DNA from 3 places in the Terrimonas alba genome. Region 2 is predicted to be linked to each of the others. Evidence: riboswitches for the same ligand, from Rfam matches in the RefSeq annotation. Region 2 holds a riboswitch; each other region holds the start of a gene.
What was found. Region 2 has a riboswitch for thiamine pyrophosphate ahead of ACFEL9_RS04135 (class I SAM-dependent methyltransferase). Riboswitches for the same ligand answer to the same signal wherever they lie in the genome.

Region 1 (4,541 bases), on a different contig from region 2:
TCATGCGAATCGTGGTTCTGTTCTATAGTTTTATATTCAACCCGATCATGAAATTCGTTCCGGCCATTGGAAAATAATAATTGTCCGCTGTGATGGCCCCGTCGAGGACGTAGCTATATGTATAACCGTTGGGCTCATATTTTTTGTCAAAAACATTACTTACCTGGCCGATAATATTCCACTCCGAAAAAATCTTGTTTTTTAAAGTCAATATTGCCCGCGCATCCATGGTATAAAAGCCATTTAATTTTCTCGCTTCATTTTCGGTATTGTCAAGATATTGTTTGCCTACATATTTATTCAGCAAGCTGATCTCGAAATTTTTTACAGGTAAAATATTGATAGTGCCTCCGGCGATTATAGCAGGCGAAAAGGCGATGTCCGTCTTTTTGTGTGCTATGGGCTTTTGCCCGATCGGATTCCAGTCTACATCATATTCATCCAAGTATTCTGTAAACGCTTTTATTTTGTTTTGACTAAGGCTAAGATTAGCGGCCGCATTGAGCCATTTTGCAAACGTGTATCCGCCTTGTAATTCAATTCCCGTGCGATAACTGTTGGGAACATTGATCCTTGTATAGGCTCCTACGTCATTGATCATTCCTGTTAACACCAACTGATCTTTGTACAACATATAATAAAGAGTAGCACCGGCATAAGCTTTGGTGCTTCTTTTTTCAATGCCTGCTTCAAAATCATGCAGTGTTTCTTTTTTGGGTTGGTTGGTAGTACCTGCTTCAAAATCATCACGGTTAGGCTCTTTATTAGCTACCGCATAACTTAAGTAAGACTGCCAGCCATTCTTACTGTATTGAATGCCTGCTTTAGGATTGATAAAGTCAAACTGGCGATTAATAAAAAGACCGGGATTATTTGCAAAGCCATTCATCTTATGCTGCACATGCCGGTATTGCAAATCTGCAAACAAGTTCCAGTACGGCATAAACTCGTATTGCCATTTGGTATAAAAATTTATGTCCGATTTTAATGCATCGAGATCATAATAACGGAAACCCTTATCAAATCCAAACTGTGCCCAAATAACGTCTCCATGATGTATGCCATCATAGACAGTCCAACCACCACCAATTGTTACAGCATGTTTATCCTTTTTATATTGAGCAGAAATTATTTGGCCATAGTAATAGTTATCGAGCCATTTCTGACGGACCAGGTCAGTTTTTTCAATAGTAGTATCACCCAAAACGAGGTCAGGCTGACCATAATCAGCAAAACTTTCCTGTGCTTTATAATTTTCATAATAGCCTAACCCTCTCGACAGGAAAACTGCGGTATTAAAATTCCAGCGGTCATTAACAGCATGATTAAAAAATAACTGGTAATGTGTTTGCCTGTAATTATCGGTTTCATTATCGTAAGGAACACCGGGTTTCTCAGTGCCACTCGAATTCAAAGTGCGGTCCGTTTTCAATAAATATTCGGGAAGACCATTCCAGGCCTGGTAGGTTTTTTCTTTTCCGGAGAAAACATTCAATCTAAGCGACGATTTTTTAGTCATATATGCGCCGGATAAATAAAACGCCTGCAAATTGCTGCTGGCCCTATCGATATACCCATCGCTGGTTATCTGGCTCAGCCTGGCATCAATCGTAAAATGATTGTCAATTAAACCTGTTCCGGCTTTAACGGTATTCTTCCAGGAATTAAAGGAGCCATAGCTGTTGTTCAGTTCAGCGTACGATTTCAGGTTGACCTCATTGGTAGATAAACTGACGGTTGCACCGAATGCTCCCATACCGTTTGATGATGTACCTACACCCCGTTGAATTTGGATGGAACTCACAGATGAGACAAAATCGGGCAAATCAACAAAATAACTTCCTTGTGATTCTGCATCATTATATGGAATGCCATTCAATGTGACATTGATGCGGGTACCGTCGGTTCCGCGGATCCGCATGCCGGTGTAACCAATCCCAGCACCTGCATCGGAATTAACGACCACTGACGGAGTTTGGTTCAGGATAAAGGGGATGTCCTGGCCAAGATTGTTTTTCTGAATTTCTTTTTTCGACAAATTGGTTTTGGTAAACGGTGCTTTTTCGCCGGCCCGGATAGCTTTTACTTCGATTGGCGTAAGTAAATAAAAACTGTCGCTGGTTGCTTGTTTTTGTTCTGTTGGAACTTCTTCCCGATTTGCCGGGACTTGTTGTGCAAATAAAACAGAGGCTGAAAATAAAATACAGCTTGTGATTGCAATCCTCTTCATTTTTTTAAGTTTAAACGGTTAAAAATGAGAGGGAAATGCTGTAGGAGAAAGGGCAGTAGGCTGCCATCCTTCCCTGCGCAGGCATTACCCTGATCAGGTTTACGGGTATAATCTCAGATTGTCGCCAACTTGTCGAAGGGCCCTTTCATCAGGTTGGCACAAACACCCCGGGAACACTGAAAACTTTAAAGCTTTCGTATTGAAAGTATAAGAGCTGCGGCAAAAGTAAGAATAAAATAAAATTGTACCGCTGTAACTTTCATACTGCATCCTTCGTACTACTCAAAATCAACAGGTTTATGAAAAAAACTATATTGTCACTTTTGCTTGTCACTGCTTTTGCTGTTGCCGGCTGGTCGCAAAAAACTATTAATGATCCCAATGCAGAGATGCGGGAGGCTAAAAATTTCAGAGCGATTGAATTATCCAGTGCTTTTGATGTATACCTCACCCAGTCTAATGAAGAATCAGTGGCCGTAAGTGCTTCTGAAAGCAAATACCGGGAAAATATAAAAGTGGAAGTAAAAGGAGGCGTACTTATCATTCGTTATGATAATAAGGGCAAGTGGAATTCGGGCAACAAAAAACTAAAGGCTTATATATCATTCAAGCAGCTTGATAAACTAAATGTTAGTGGCGCCTGCGACGTTTACATTGTGGATGCCTGGAAAGCTGAGAATTTAAAACTGGATATGTCTGGCGCCAGCAATTTAAAGGGTAAAATCACCGCACAAAAACTGATGATTGACCTGAGCGGCGCTTCCGATCTTACGCTGACAGGCGATGTTGGTCAATTAAATATTGAAGCCAGCGGCGCCAGTGACTTTAAGGGATTTGACCTGGCAGTTGACTATTGTAATGCAAAGGCCAGCGGTGCAAGTGATATTAAAATTACTGTTAATAAAGAGTTATCGGCCGAGGCCAGTGGTGCCAGCGACGTGAAGTATAAAGGTGCCGGCCTGATCCGCGACATCAAAACAAGCGGTGCCAGCAGCATTTCAAGAAGATCATAATCAATGAAATTATTTGTAGAAAAAGCTGTTGTGAAAATAAACACAACAGCTTTTTGATTTTTGTTTGGCTGCTAAGTTCTATGACCTTACATTTGCACCGCGAAGTAGAGCAGCGGTAGCTCGTTGGGCTCATAACCCAAAGGTCGGGAGTTCGATCCTCCCCTTCGCAACAGGGAAATCCGCCGGGTGGCGGATTTTTTCTTATGTTCACGGGATATGTCTTATACAGTCAGCGATATAAAAAGATCTGTATCGGATATACATTGAATCTTATCGAATGATTTAACTCGCATAACGAACTTGCGACAAAGGGTTGGACAATAAAATTAAGACCTTGGAAAATAGTTCATACAGAGATATTTGAAAGCAAAGCACAAGCGATGCGTCGAGAAAAGGAACTTAAATCAGCCAGAGTCAGAGAATGGATTTGGCAAATGATAACTGATAAGTAGTTCTGGGCTCATATCCGCCAGCTGGCGGACGGGAGTTCGATCCTCCCCTTCGCAACTGATAATAAGCCATCCGCCACGGCGGATGGCTTATTTAATTTTTCCTAACAGTTGCTGTTTCAACTGGCAAGGATTGACTACCTCCTCCTTCTTGCAATTTGAAGCATCGGCTTGCCGGGAATCAACTGGACAAGTTTATCATGAAAGTCGGTTTTGTAAACATATTTGGCAGACCCAATGCGGGTAAAAGCACATTGTTAAATGCGCTGATGGGAGAGAAGCTGGCTATTGTTTCACCGAAAGTACAAACCACCCGGCACAGGATAAAGGCGATCATGACCGAAAAAGATTACCAGGTTATTTTTTCAGATACGCCGGGTATCATTGAACCGAAATACAAGTTGCATGAAAAAATGATGCAATCCGTAAAAGGAGCATTAGAAGATGCGGATGTGGCTTTGTTGATTGTAGATGTGAATGAAAATTGGGAAGAGTGCAATACAATATTTGAAGCACTGAAGTTGAAAGTACCGGCAATAGTTGTCATCAATAAGATCGACAGAGCAAGCCAGGAAAAGATAAAAGAAGCTATTGCTTTTTTTGAAAGCAAAAAATATTGCCGGAAGACAATCACCATTTCAGCTACCAGCGGTATTAACCTGAAGAATTTTTTAAGACCGATATTGGAATTACTGCCGGAAGGCGATCCGTTTTATACAGAAGATGATATCAGCGACTTGCCAACCAAGTTTTTTGTAAGCGAACTGATACGGGAAAAAATCTACGAATTGGCAGCGGATGAAATCCCCTATCACACCGCTGTACTGGTGAGAGAGTTCAAAGAAAAAA
Region 2 (4,541 bases):
TTGATCAAAATGGACGCCATCCAATGGGATATCTTCTAACAATTGCCACCTGTTATTAATGATGACAGGAATATCTCTTGCATAGCACAGCTCACAGATTTTGTGCAGCAGCTTATGTATGTTTTGGCCAGGTAAAAAATTGTCCCACACTTGCAGCGCCGCTATTTCCTCCTGCGCACATCGTTCTATTTTATCCAGCAGCGCAGTTTCCGCTATGGAAGGATCAACTACTACATAAATACCGGGTTTTATATGTTTTTTAAATGCTGTCGTCATTTCCATCCTGAATTAAATGCGGTAAAGAAAGCTGTCCAGTAAGGATCTTCTTCAAAATAAACTACATCCCTCGCTGTTCCGTTTTCAATCAATTTGATGCCCTTGTTTTTCGCTGCCAATTCTCCCACTTCCACGCAAGCAATGTTTTCCCGGGCCAGGCGATTGATCACAGCGGTAGCTGTTTCTTTTTTACAGGCAATAATCATGGAACCGGCGCCAATACAATGCTGCGGATCTAACGAAAATAATTTGCAGACTTCCTGTTGCAGGCGACCGACAGGTAATCTTTCATTATAAACGATCGCACCATTATCCGAAGCCCTGGCCAATTCGTATATCGCACCCAGTACACCGCCTTCTGTTACATCATGCATGGCAGTTATATCGTCATATTCCCTGTTTTTTCCGGCAGCCGTCAAAGCATCTTTCAAGGAAGATGTATCATAAAAGCTATCGCAGGCTTTTTGAAAAAGTTCCGTTCCCAATTTGTTGCGAACGGTTTCGGGAAAGCTCATCGCAAGAATAGCTGCCGAAGAGATCGCACATGTCTTAGTAACTAAAATGGAGTCTCCCGGGTTGGCATATTTGGATACAAGCATTTTATTTTTAGGTGCAACAGTAATAAACGTACCGCCACCGGCGATGGTAGAATTTTGGCCTTCAATAAAACCAGTATGCCCGCCTGTTACGGCTACTCCAATCTTAGAACAAAACTGATGAATATAGTCCCAGTAAATTTTAAAATCGCTTTTTGAAAACCCAGAAGGGAGATTCAATACAAACTGTCCATACATAGGTGCATACCCTGTAGTTGCCATATCATTGGCCATCAGCTGTACGGATAACCAGGCAGATTCTTGCAGGCCTAATGTTGGAATAAGAGATAAAGGATCGCTGGTCAACGCCATAGCCATTTCACCCGGCAGATCAATGAGAGCGACATCTACACCAAATTGGGGCCCGGCGATGACTTCAGCACGATGTCGCCCGCATTTGTTGCTGATAAACTGTTCAAATAAATGATGATCTATTTTCCCAAGCTTCTCATTTATCTCATTCATGCCACGTCATTTAGTTGTATGTATAGGCCGAAGAAATCTCCCAGCGGTAAGCTCCATTGCTGAACTGGAAACCATTTGGGAAGACCGGTACATGTCCATTCAATGGAATAGTCTCTTCCTTCAAGTGCCTGGTGAATGATCTTCGTAAGCTGTGCAGGTGTGTAAAAAGTAGCGGTAATATAAAAAGGATTTTTACCGAACAATTGCTGCACCCTTCTTCTGACCACTTTGGTGGAGTTTCGGTTCATCATTCCCATGGCTATTCCATACTTGGCAACCCGTGCGGCCTCCCTGATCACCTGTACGGGATCTTTGTAATATTCAAAAGTGGTAATAAATGCCAGGGCGTCAAACACATGGTCTTTGAATGGCATATAATGTGAGTCCGCCATTACCAAATCACCTTCGAAAAGTTCAATGGCCTGCGATAACATGAGTGGCGAGATATCGCCACCGGTCGCTTCAATGCCTATCTCTTTCCACCAACGGGTAAAGCGGGTAGTGCCGCAGCCAAATTCAAGCAGCGTTTTTATCCGTTTGTCTTTTGAAACAAGCTGCTCCATTATTTTCTTTTGCCAGATCTCGGCCCGTTTGTAGCGGCCTTCATACCACTGCTCGTATGTGTCAGTATGTTCACGGTTGAAAAACCACTCCGGCCTGTTTTGCCAGTTTTGCTGGCTGCGGGGAATCAGTTCAGCGTTTGCTTTTTGTATTTCCATTTCATGTTGTTGTTTAAAACAAAAACTCCATTCGATTGGATAAACAACAGAATGGAACATCAAATGAAAATATTTTCAGTTGCATCCCTACGTTGGCATTATCCAAATCAGGTTCCGGGTATAATCTCAGCCTGGCTTCTACGAGGCACCCCGTGCTTTTGCGTTTGCAAATATATTTAAATCGTTTTCAGGAGAAAATTTAAAAAGCGGTGATCATCGTTCTTCAAATTCTATCAATACTCAATAATGATTAAGGTGATGTTATTTTAAAGATTGTCAAACGTAAATAATCATAGTTTGTCATGCATGGCTTAAGCCTGTGCAGCTTTAGTTGATTCTGCCGGAAAGTTTATGAAAGCGTTTGATTGATGTCGTTATTCAGAAGCAACAGGGATCACCCGAATAGAGTTGCAGATGACAGCACTTCTTACTTCGCTAGTTTAATTGCGGTGTTTAACCGATCTGCCACATTATCCCAATTGATTATTTGCAGCATTGTATCCACAAAATCCGCTCTCTTGTTTTTGTATTTAAGATAATAGGCATGCTCCCAAACATCTACCACCAGCAAAGGAATGACACCCCATTGCGTAAGTCTTTCATGATTTTCACATTGCAGTATGGTAAGTTTATCCGAATAAGGCTGGTAGCCTAAAATACCCCAGCCATTGCCATCAACATCTTTGGATGTTTTTGCCAAATACATTTTCAATTTGTCGTAACTGCCAAAATCTTTTTCAATTCGCTTTAGCAATTCGCCGCCAGGGTCAGTCTTCTTATTTGTTAAGTTTGTCCAGAAGATGGTATGCAGCACATGCGAGGAAAAATGATAGGACAGTTTTTTGGTCCAGTAATCAACCGTCTCCAGGTTATTTTCATCCATTGCTTTGCGGATTTTTTGCAGATCAACGTTTGCCGCTTTTACAGCCCCGCCATGATGAAAAGTATGATGCAGGTAAACGGTTTCTTCATCCATATGGGGTTCGAGAAAATTTTTGTTATAAGGCAGCGACAGGTGCTGAAAATTGCCGTTCGCATCTGTCAATTTATCCAGGCCATTTTCTTCATAATGCTGCGCCAATACAGAATTAGTGGGTAAAATGCTGGTAGCTGCTAAAACACCTGAAGCTGAAATAAATTGTTTTCTATTCATATCATTTGTTTAAAAAGGATACCCAGGGCTGCACCAATCAGTATGATGTACGGCTCCCGGATTCTGGTAATGTAAATTAAAACAAATACCGTGGCAGTCGCTATTAAAGCCGTGGGAATGTCGACAATAGTTCTTGTAGCCATTACTACTACTGCACCCGCCAATGCACCGATTACCGTTGCCGTAATTCCATCTACAAAGGCTTTAATACTTTTATTGCCGGCTATCTTTTTAAAATACGGGGCGGGCAAAATCGTAAACAGATAGCAGGGAAGAAATGTTGCCAATGCTGCGACACAGGCGCCAGGAAAGCCAGCCACTAAATAACCAATAAAACCAACGGTGATAACCACAGGGCCAGGTGTGATCATCGCTACTGCCACAGCATCCAGGAACTGTTGCTCGGTGAGCCAGTGATTTTCCGCTACCACTCCGCTGTGAAGAAATGGAACGATAGCCAACCCACTTCCAAAAACAAAAGCTCCCGCCTTTGTAAAAAAGAGGGCTATTTTACCAAGCACACCCATTTCATAATCCCAAAATCCAATTTGCAGGAGAACGATTGAATTAGCTGTTTTATTGGTCAACCATTTTGGCGGCGCCTTCATCAACATATAGAATAAACCCGCACCTACGAATAAGAGGATTTCTTCCCTTTCTATTGCAATGGTTATAATTGCCGACACTATAAAAAAGAGCCATAACAAATAGTTCTCTTTTAAAGATTGCAGGTTAAACCTTCCCACTGATTTTGTCGTGAGTTTGTAGCAACTCATGGAAATAATACCGATTACCGCTGCGCCGACTCCATAAAAAACAGCCTGCATCCAGGGCAACCCGCCATACAATTTATAAGCAATGCCCAACACCACCACCATCAAAAATGAAGGCAATACAAATGCAAGCCCCGCCAATGTTGCCCCGGCAACCCGGTAATGAACAAAGCCAAGATAAATTGCTAATTGTGCTGCCAGTGGGCCCGGCGCTAATTGGGCCAACGCCAAACCTTGTTTATACTCGTCTTCGGAAATCCAGTTGCAATCTTCAACCAAATCGCGGTGCATATAGCCTACCAGGGCCACCGGTCCTCCAAAACCATTGGTGCCGAGTTTCAGAAAATAGATTATCAAATCCTTCAGCGAATAGTTGGGTGTACCGGTGTTCATACTTTTAAATCAGGGTTCCAGCTGTGACGTTCATCAGAAACATATTTTGCCCAACTGTACAGGGCGTCATACATTTTCATTCCGATTCTTAACATTTCGTGATCATCAGGTATGTTATAAGAGAGGCCTGCTGAAATGGCCCATAATCCTGCAGCTTGCGGTGCCA
Region 3 (4,541 bases), on a different contig from region 2:
AGTTGGCGATGCTGGCATAAGAAGAGGCCAACTGCAATTTGACAGCGGGATATTTCTTCATTTCTTCAAACATATATTTCAATCGCATATCCCTTAGTTTCACCAGCGTAGGGTTGTTAATCTCCGTAGCGAGTTTTATTCCATAGGAACTTTCGTAACGGTTGGTACTACCGGGATAGCCCCATATCATAGCATAATCACCTTCTTTTACACCTTTGAGGGAAACAGGTAAGAACCATTTTGGTTTTAAAGGCTTATTATCTTCCGCATATTTTGCCGGCCTGCCATCTGCGCCTGAATAAACCCTGAAAATTGAAAAATCACCTGTATGTCGTGGCCATTCCCAATTGTCCGTGTCACCGCCAAATTTTCCAACGCTTTCAGGCGGTGTTCCTACTAATCTTACATCTGTGTATCGTTGGTAAACGAATGCCAGGAACTGATTGCCTTTGAATAAAGGACTTGTTCTCGTTTCGATATTTTGTGTTGGATCACTCATCCGGGTGTTGATAGATGCCAACACCGACGCTTGTTTTTTCCACCTGTCTGCCCCGGTAAGCCCTTGTAAGGAGTCCATCACTTCTTTGGTAACGTCATCAATTCTCAATAAAAACTGGGCGGATAAGGTGGTAGGAATTTCTTCCGATTTATTTCTTGCATAAAAGCCATTTTGAAGATAGTTATGATCTAGTGTACTGGCCGATGCAATGGCATCATAGCCGCAGTGGTGGTTAGTAAAAATAAGACCCTCAGCACTAACGATTTCTCCTGTACAACCTCCGCCAAAAATGATGATTGCATCTTTCAGCGAAGCCTTATTAATATTATACAATTGATCTTTGGTCAGCTTCAAACCCTTTTTTACCATATCATTGTAGACCTGCTGGCCCAGCAACATTGGTAGCCACATTCCCTCATCTGCAAACGATTTGAGTACCAGCAAAAAAGATAGCGCAATCGTAACGAGAATCTTCTTCATGTTATGTGATTTTTGTATGAAACAAACGTACTATAAAATAAAAGTGTGGCCAAAAGTGGCGCAGAAGAACAGGTTCCAGAAGTTCAAAAGGTTTAAAAGTTTAAGGTTTGCCTAGCTAACCTCTTAAACTCATTACACCTATTAAACTACTCCGTTGGAGTATTCAGGACTTTCCAAAGCAGATCCTTTAATTCGATCAGGCCTTTATTAGTAAGGGAGGAAATAAAAACGTGGGGGATTTCAGCGGGTAATTCCTTTTCGATTGCAGCCATTAGCTCATCATCGAGCATATCGCTTTTGCTGATGGCGATCACAAATTGTTTATGCAGCAGTTCCGGGTTATATTTTTCCAGCTCATTGACAAGTATCTGAAACTCTTTTTTATGATCCGATGCATCAGCCGGAATTAAAAAAAGCAAGACAGGGTTTCGTTCAATATGTCTCAAAAAACGATGGCCTAACCCTTTGCCTTCAGCAGCCCCTTCGATGATGCCAGGCAGATCGGCAATGCAAAAACTTCGTCCATCCCGATACTCCACCATGCCTAAATTAGGCGTGATAGTAGTGAAGGCGTAATCGGCTATTTTGGGTTTTGCGGCTGTGATTACTGAAAGCAACGTTGATTTGCCAGCATTGGGAAATCCTACCAGGCCCACGTCGGCCAACACTTTTAATTCGAGAATTTTCCAACCTTCAACTCCTGGTAATCCTTTTTGTGCGTATTCGGGAGCCTGGTTAGTTGCTGTTGCAAAATGGCTGTTGCCAAGCCCGCCTTTTCCACCGGGCATCCAAATAACTTCCTGGCCGTCGCTTAAGATCTCCACTTCCTGCATCCCGGTTTCTTCATCTCTTGCAATGGTACCAAGCGGCACTTCAATGACGATATCCTTACCCGCACGACCCGTACTGTTATTGCCGGTACCAACACCGCCATCTTCAGCCAGTACATTTTTATAATAGCGAAGGTGAAGCAGTGTCCACAAGTTTCTGTTGCCTTTTAAGATGATATGAGCGCCACGACCACCATCACCGCCATCAGGGCCACCCATTGCTGTAAACTTATTACGCATAAAATGCCTGCTACCCGCACCTCCATGGCCGCTTCTGCAGAATATTCGAATCTGGTCTACGAAATTGGTTTTTTCCAAGTGGTCTTTTTTTTGCAACGAAATGCAAATATACCGTGTCAAAAATGTAAATATTAAAGCATGAAGTTTATTTTCCTTTTGCTGGCCGTGCCCTTGTTAAATCAAACATGTAATAAATCGAAAGACAGCATCCCCTCCTGTATTCAACAAAAAATAGAAGCTATCCGGAAAGAGCCAAAATGGAATCCTCCTGCTGAGGTGAATGAATATACTTACGAGGACAAACGGGTCTTTTTGTTTTCAAGTCCCTGCTGCGATCAATACAACAATTTATATGACAAGGATTGCAATCTTATTTGTGCTCCTTCCGGCGGATACACCGGAAAGGGTGACAATAAATGCCCTGAGTTTTCTTACAAAGCCAAACATGTTCGGCTGCTGTGGAAAGATGATCGCTAAAAAACAAAGGGTTTTGGTGTTGACCAAAACCCTTCTTTTCTCTTTTGTTGTTCCCTTCGCTGGCATTACCCAGATCAGGTATTTACGGGTATATTCTCAGATTACGTTGAATCACCCCCAAAAAGAGATTTGATTTATAAAGTACCAAAAGCATGCCATTGCGCTATTATGTGCAGAACTTATCCGTTTATTATTTCCCCACCATTGGGATGCAAAAATTGCCCAGTCATATAGCTGGAATCAGAACAGGCTAAAAAGAGATAACTCGGCGCAATTTCTACCGGTTCTCCGGCCCGCTGAAGTGGAACGTCACTGCCATGCTGGGCCGTTTTTTTGCCTTTAAAGCTGGAAGGAATCAGCGGAGTCCAGATAGGGCCGGGAGCCACCCCATTTACTCTTATTCCTTTTTTTGCCAGGTTGGAAGACAGGCTACGGGTAAATGCAACGACGGCGCCTTTTGTAGACGCATAATCAATTAATGCTCCACTACCGCGATAAGCTGTTACTGATGAAGAGTTGATAATGCAAGCTCCTTTCTTCATATGCTCAAGCGCAGCTTTGGTAACCCAGAAAAAAGAAAAAATATTTGTTTCAAATGTCCTGATCAATTCTTTACTGCTGATTGTTTGCAAAGATTTGTTTTCATAATGTATCGCTGCATTGTTTACTAAAACATCCAGTTTGCCAAAGTGCTTTATTGTTTTTTGTACGATGGATATGCAATGCCTTTCCCGTGAAAGATCACCCTTGAGCAAAAGGCATTCTGCGCCATAATTAGTTTCTATATACTCCATGGTATCTCTCGCATCCTTATCCTCGTTCAGGTATGAGATGGCAACCTGGGCGCCTTCCTTTGCAAACAATACAGCTACAGCCCTTCCGATACCGCTGTCCCCACCTGTAATAAGCACCACTTTATTTTTTAACCTGTTGTTTCCTTTCAACTCCGGGTAATCAAAAACGGGATTTGGTTTCATCCTGCTTTCAATGCCCGGTCTCGGTTGATGTTGTGGTGGCCGCACCATTTTTTTTGTACTACCTTTTTGCATAAGCTCTTTTAATAAAAACTAAAGAAAGATTTATACCATGTTTATTGCTTGAAAAGGTCAGCTATATGAGTAAAAAATCCCTTTATTTATGCGGCTTTCAGCCGGGTTGCTGAATAAATTCCCCAGCTTTTTAGTGTTACAGGTTTAAAATTACTGCGGCACGGATTTTTCATTAAATTACTATGCGTTACTCAATTATATTTTTTATTTAAAACAATAATTTATGCTACGTTGGACTGTTATTTTCCTGGTTGTAGCAATAATCGCTGCAATTTTTGGATTTGGCGGAATTGCTGCGGGTGCAGCTTCCATCGCTAAAATTTTATTTTTCATCTTCCTGGTGTTGTTTCTTATTTCACTCATATTTGGCCGTTCAACCAAAGGCGTTTAGATGAAACAACATTTAGCATTATGAAAAGAAAAACCGGTTAATCAATTAACCGGTTTTTTATATAGATTGCTATGAAAGGAGAGAATATTCAGCTAAATGCTAATTGAGATTGATGACTGTAATTTCTTTTAAGGTGTCTGCACAATGCCGCTTATCATTCCACAAAACTGAATATTCTCGTCATCATATTTAGCGCATTCGTTAGAGCATTGGCGGCAATGAAGAAGACAGTTTAATACAAGGTCATCCAGGTCGTAGGCAGCTTATTTACCAGGCTCGATACAATAGCAAAACACGCTGTAGCACAATCCCGGCATTCTTTAATCAGGTTTTGCCTGGGAGAAAGACCAGTTACTTCAGCCTGGACGCTGGCTTCACAAATCAGCCAGCTTTTCATGCAAACCTTGATGTACTGATCAGTTGTTTGAAGCTGCATCATTTTTTACCACAGGTTTTTTATTAATGTCTTCTACCTGTTTCATAAAAGAAGTGACATTCGGATCAGCGTAAGATCCGTAGGCATCAACCAGGGTGCCTTTGAGACCATCCGAAGTCTCGATGGCATACAATATCGT

Region 1: it holds a riboswitch for thiamine pyrophosphate, as region 2 does, so the genes downstream of both, ACFEL9_RS07420 (TonB-dependent receptor) here and ACFEL9_RS04135 (class I SAM-dependent methyltransferase) in region 2, are expected to answer to the same signal.
Region 3: it holds a riboswitch for thiamine pyrophosphate, as region 2 does, so the genes downstream of both, obgE (GTPase ObgE) here and ACFEL9_RS04135 (class I SAM-dependent methyltransferase) in region 2, are expected to answer to the same signal.

The regions. Positions count from the first base shown of each region.
Region 1 is NZ_JBHMQM010000002.1:603,311-607,851, forward strand. Features, by position in the region: gene ACFEL9_RS07420 (TonB-dependent receptor) at 23-2,230, opposite strand; TPP riboswitch at 2,284-2,410, opposite strand; gene ACFEL9_RS07425 (head GIN domain-containing protein) at 2,530-3,243, shown strand; tRNA gene ACFEL9_RS07430 (tRNA-Met) at 3,342-3,413, shown strand; partial or broken gene ACFEL9_RS07435 (GIY-YIG nuclease family protein) at 3,537-3,695, shown strand; gene era (GTPase Era) at 3,893-4,541, shown strand, end outside.
Region 2 is NZ_JBHMQM010000001.1:1,033,944-1,038,484, forward strand. Features, by position in the region: gene ACFEL9_RS04125 (thiamine phosphate synthase) at 1-276, opposite strand, end outside; gene ACFEL9_RS04130 (AIR synthase family protein) at 273-1,337, opposite strand; gene ACFEL9_RS04135 (class I SAM-dependent methyltransferase) at 1,334-2,056, opposite strand; TPP riboswitch at 2,124-2,219, opposite strand; gene ACFEL9_RS04140 (superoxide dismutase) at 2,484-3,209, opposite strand; gene ACFEL9_RS04145 (chromate transporter) at 3,206-4,375, opposite strand; gene ACFEL9_RS04150 (chromate resistance protein ChrB domain-containing protein) at 4,372-4,541, opposite strand, start outside.
Region 3 is NZ_JBHMQM010000004.1:164,180-168,720, forward strand. Features, by position in the region: gene ACFEL9_RS12710 (S46 family peptidase) at 1-979, opposite strand, end outside; gene obgE (GTPase ObgE) at 1,126-2,127, opposite strand; gene ACFEL9_RS12720 (DUF6970 domain-containing protein) at 2,188-2,526, shown strand; TPP riboswitch at 2,561-2,655, opposite strand; gene ACFEL9_RS12725 (SDR family oxidoreductase) at 2,706-3,575, opposite strand; gene ACFEL9_RS12730 (DUF1328 family protein) at 3,799-3,966, shown strand; gene ACFEL9_RS12735 (hypothetical protein) at 4,199-4,405, opposite strand; gene ACFEL9_RS12740 (hypothetical protein) at 4,383-4,541, opposite strand, start outside.